DNA from 2 places in the Nocardioides sp. NPDC101246 genome. Region 2 is predicted to be linked to the other one. Evidence: riboswitches for the same ligand, from Rfam matches in the RefSeq annotation. Region 2 holds a riboswitch; the other holds the start of a gene.
The links. A riboswitch is a leader RNA that binds a small molecule or an ion and turns the genes downstream of it on or off. The one in region 2 is predicted to bind cobalamin.

Region 1 (2,196 bases), on a different contig from region 2:
GTTGCCCTCGGTCAGCGCGGCGTCGTCGTAGGCGACCGCGCCGGCGTCGTCACCACAGGTCACGACGTGGTCGGCGACCCAGGTCGCCGCCTTCTCCGCGGCGTCGGCCTCACCGGCACGCCCGAACGCCCACCCGGCCAGGCCGGTGGTGTTGGAGTTGGCGATGTTGCCGGTCGCCGCCTTGAACGACCCGTCCTTCGCCTGGGTCTCCTTCAGCCACTCCACGCCTGCCTCGACGGCCTTCTCCGCCTCCGGCGAGGCCACGCCGGAGAGGGCGATCAGCGCGAACGCGGTGGCGTCGGCGTCCGGGACGGCCTTCGGGTCGGCGTCGCAGGTCTGGTCGGCAGCGGTGGGGTCGGCCGCGAAGGTGACCCGGAACCACCCCTCCTCGCACTGCTGCCCGGCCAGGAACTCCGTCGCGGCCGCGGCCTTCTTGCTCTCGGCGTTGTTCAGTGCCCACACGGCGTACGACTGTCCGATGGTGTTGGAGTAGTCGGCCGCCTCCTTGTTCTTGGGGTCGAGCTTGTCGGCGATGCGGCCGTTGGCGGCGACCGTGCCCTCGAGCTGCTTCAGCAGACCGGGGTCGGAGGCGTCCACGTTCTGCTGGAGGACCAGCGCCTTCGCGGTGGACCCGGCCGAGGTGACGGTGCCGAACCCGGGTGAGGTGTAGGCCTTCTTGTTGGCCATCACGGCCGAGGCGATCGTGGAGAGCTCCTCGTCGTAGCCGCCGACCTCTGCCAGCGCGATCCCGATGTCGGCGCTGAGCCCGAAGTCGTCGGTGCCGTACTGCGCGTTGTGGGCCACACCCTCCGGCGCCTGGGCCACGAGCCAGTCGGCCACCGAGGTCGACACCTTGGCGTCGTAGGTGGACTTCTCCCCCTCCTCGATGGCTTTCTCGCCACAGCCGGCGAGCGAGGTGAGGGCGAGAGCGGCGGCGATGCCACCGAGGACGGTCTTCTTCATGGTTCCTTCCGCGCTGTTCGTCGGGAAGGCCCAGGGCCGACCCGCTGCTTTCCACGACAGCGTCAGGTCAGTACGCGTCCGTCGGCAGGTGCTCCGGCTCACTCGGGTCGCGGTCGGCGTCCCGGGCCTACGGTTGCGGGTCAGCGCCGGGATTCGACCGGCTTCCCCCACCACGGCGTGTGTTGATTGAGGCTCTGCTTGTTTCGGGGCAATCCTATGCCTGGCGAGCGCCTCTTGCGGGATCGCCGACGAGCAGTCACTCTGTCCCCATGCGCCACAGGATTCTCGGCCTTGTCGCACTATCGATCTCGGCCACCCTTCTCGCTCTCTGCCCGACCACGACGGCGGTCGCGCAACCGGCTCGGACCTCGGTCACGTACGCAGATCTGGTCGCCATGTTCGGCGACAGGGTCGGCGACAGGAAGACCGTCGAGACCGGGCTGCCGACCCTCAACCGCGCCATGTCAGACGCCCGGATCACGACCCCCTACCGGCAGGCGGCCTACCTGACCACGCTTGCCCACGAGAGCTCCTTCCACCACGACGCCAAGGGCCGCGACAAGCGGAAGTACGCCGGCCGTGGCTACATCCAGCTGACTGGCGAGGCCAACTACACCGACGCCGGCGCCTACCTCGGGATCGACCTGCGCCGCCGCCCGGAGCTGGCCAGGTCGCTGGACCACAGCGCGCCGATCTCGCGGTGGTACTGGACCGTCGCCCGCGACATCAACCCGCTCGCCGACGTCCTCGACATGGGTGCGGTCAACGCGGCGATCGGGTATCCGTACAACAAGGAGGAGGACACCGAGCGCTGCCGCGACTTCAAGGCCGCGCTGAAGCACCTCAACGGGTCGGTGCCCAAGGGGATCGACTGCACCCGCCCGAAGAAGGCGAGCAGCCAGGACCGCACCCCGGACGCGTCCTAGCAGACGTACGTCACTTCTTCGTGCGCTTGTCGCTGACCGCGATCGCCGAGGTGCCCTCGTCCTTGAGCTCGAAGAGGTCAATCGCCTTGATCAGCTTGGTCCAGGTGGCGTACCCGTAGTTGCGCGGGTCCTCGGAGGACTGGTTGCGGATGCGCGAGACGACCGTGCCGACCAGGGCCCAGCCGTCGTCGTCGGCGGCCGCCGCGATGGAGTTGCGCAGCAGCTGGATCAGCCGGGCGTTGCGCTTCAGGAGTTGTCCCGAAGTCGCCGAGGAGGACGGCTTGCGGGCGGGCGTGGCACCGGCCTC
Region 2 (2,196 bases):
CACGTCGACCCACAGCAGGAAGAGCCCGCCACCCAGCGCCGCGACCGGGAGCACCACCCGGTGCCGAGCCCCGACGAGCAGCCTGGCGGCGTGCGGCACGATCAGGCCGACGAACCCGATCCCGCCGCTCACCGCGACCAGCACGCCGACCAGCACGGAGAGGCCGACGAACAGGGCACCGCGCAGCGCCGCGACGTTCACACCGAGCGCGGCCGCGGTCTCCGGCCCGGCGGCGAGCGCGTCCAGCCACCGGTGCAACGCCAGCATCCCGGCGGCGAGCACGAGGCCGACGACCGCGGGCACCCACAGCTTCTCCCAGCTGGCGCCGCCGACGCTGCCGAGCATCCAGAACATCACCGAGTTCGCGGCCCGCGGGTCGTCGCTGGCGAAGACCAGGAAGGAGGCGATCGCGGAGAGCCCCGAGGAGAGCACCACCCCGGAGAGCACCAGCCGGATCGGGGTCAGTCCGCCCTGCGCGGTCGCCACCAGCCAGACCAGCAGCGCTGCCCCGATCGCCCCGAGCAGGGCACCGGTCGAGACCGCGTAGATCCCGAAGCCGACCAGGGCGCCGGTGGTGATCGCAGCCGTCGCCCCGACTGCTGCGCCGGAGCTGATGCCGAGCAGGAACGGGTCGGCCAGCGGGTTGCGCACCAGGGTCTGCATGCCGGCGCCGGCGACGGCCAGCCCGGCGCCCACGACGAGCGCCATCAGCGCGCGGGGCAGCCGCAGCTCCCACACGATCACGTCCCATCTCCCGGGAGCCTCCCCCTCGAGCCGGTCGGTCACCGTCGCAACCACATCGGCGAGCGGGATGTGCTCGGACCCGAACGCCAGGGACGCCACCACGCTCAGCGCCGAGGCGAGCAGCAACCCGGCCACCAGCGGTAGGAACGGGACGCGTCGTCTCCCGGCGCGATCGCGGGCGCGAGCACGGACACGGTCTTCCACGGCGGTCGGCCTCTCAAGTCCTCTGGACCCTGGTCGCGAGGGCCGTGACGTACATCTGAGCCGACAGGTTTTCGGACTCGGGTTCACCCGGCGAGGCCGCCTTCCCAGGGACTTCTCCCCAGTGGCTTGCTGGTCTCGCCGTCGCCCTCACCGCTGCGCGCCAGTCCCGGATTCTCACCGGAGTTCCCTGGCATCCATCCGGATGCGTTCGACTCGGCGCAGAGGCTAGCACGGGTCGTCGAACCGGTGCCGGGGATGTTTCCGACGACACGGCGAAGCACAAGATCTAGGAAGTTGCATTGGTGTAATTCCCGCATATAGTGGTCCTCGCAGCTGGTTCTCCTTCCTCGGCGACGGGGAGGGAGAGGCAAGAGGGAACCCGGTGTGAGTCCGGGACTGCCCCGCAGCGGTGAGTGGGAACGACCGCCTTCACGAAGCACTGGGAGCAAGCCATGCCCCTGGGAAGCGACGGCCACTAGGACCGAGCACGAAGCCCACGAGTCCGAAGACCTGCCAGTGCCCACCTCATGGTGGGGTCCGCGACCTCGAGGGAAGGTCAGGGGATCAAGCGCGTACGACGCTGTCCTCTCCTGCCCCCGGAACGGATGCACGAGACATCCGGAGCGGGCCGTGGGTCCCGCGGACCAAGGGGGCATGAGAGAAGATGATCGACACCGAGGGTCTACCGATCCGCACGGAGAAGTCGGCGTACGTCTTCGACTATCCGATGGCCGAGGACCTGGCCAAGAAGCAGCGGAGCATCTTCTGGACGGCCGAGGAGATCCCGGTCGAGAACGACAAGCAGGACTTCCTGGTCAACATGACCGACGCCGAGCAGGCCGCGGTCAAGACGACGCTGAAGCTGTTCACCATCTACGAGCTGATCCTGGGCGGCGAGGTGTGGGGCGACCGGCTCTTCCACTCCTTCCCGCGGCCCGAGGTCCAGATGATGACGAACGCCTTCTCGTTCGCCGAGCTGAACATGCACGCGCCGTTCTACGCGAAGCTCAACAAGACCCTGATGATCGACACCGAGGAGTTCTACGACTCCTACAAGAACGACCCGGTGCTGGCCGAGCGGATCGCCTTCGTGTGGGAGGCCATCGCCGACGAGGACCTGCTCTACGCGCTGAGCGTCTTCACGCTGATGGAGAATTGCGTCCTCTACTCCAACTTCGCCTTCCTCAAGCACTTCCAGTCCGGCGGGAAGAACCTGCTGCAGAACGTGATCAGCGGCATCAACTTCTC

Region 1: linked by a shared signal. The riboswitch ahead of ACIRON_RS27625 (prenyltransferase/squalene oxidase repeat-containing protein) and the one ahead of ACIRON_RS09850 (FecCD family ABC transporter permease) in region 2 are both predicted to bind cobalamin.

The regions. Positions count from the first base shown of each region.
Region 1 covers NZ_JBIWNX010000020.1:43,077-45,272, reverse strand. The annotation lists gene ACIRON_RS27625 (prenyltransferase/squalene oxidase repeat-containing protein) at 1-963, opposite strand, end outside; cobalamin riboswitch at 1,029-1,153, opposite strand; gene ACIRON_RS27620 (glycoside hydrolase family 19 protein) at 1,233-1,889, shown strand; gene ACIRON_RS27615 (NYN domain-containing protein) at 1,900-2,196, opposite strand, start outside.
Region 2 covers NZ_JBIWNX010000004.1:434,147-436,342, reverse strand. The annotation lists gene ACIRON_RS09850 (FecCD family ABC transporter permease) at 1-882, opposite strand, end outside; cobalamin riboswitch at 993-1,176, opposite strand; cobalamin riboswitch at 1,266-1,481, shown strand; gene ACIRON_RS09845 (ribonucleotide-diphosphate reductase subunit beta) at 1,613-2,196, shown strand, end outside.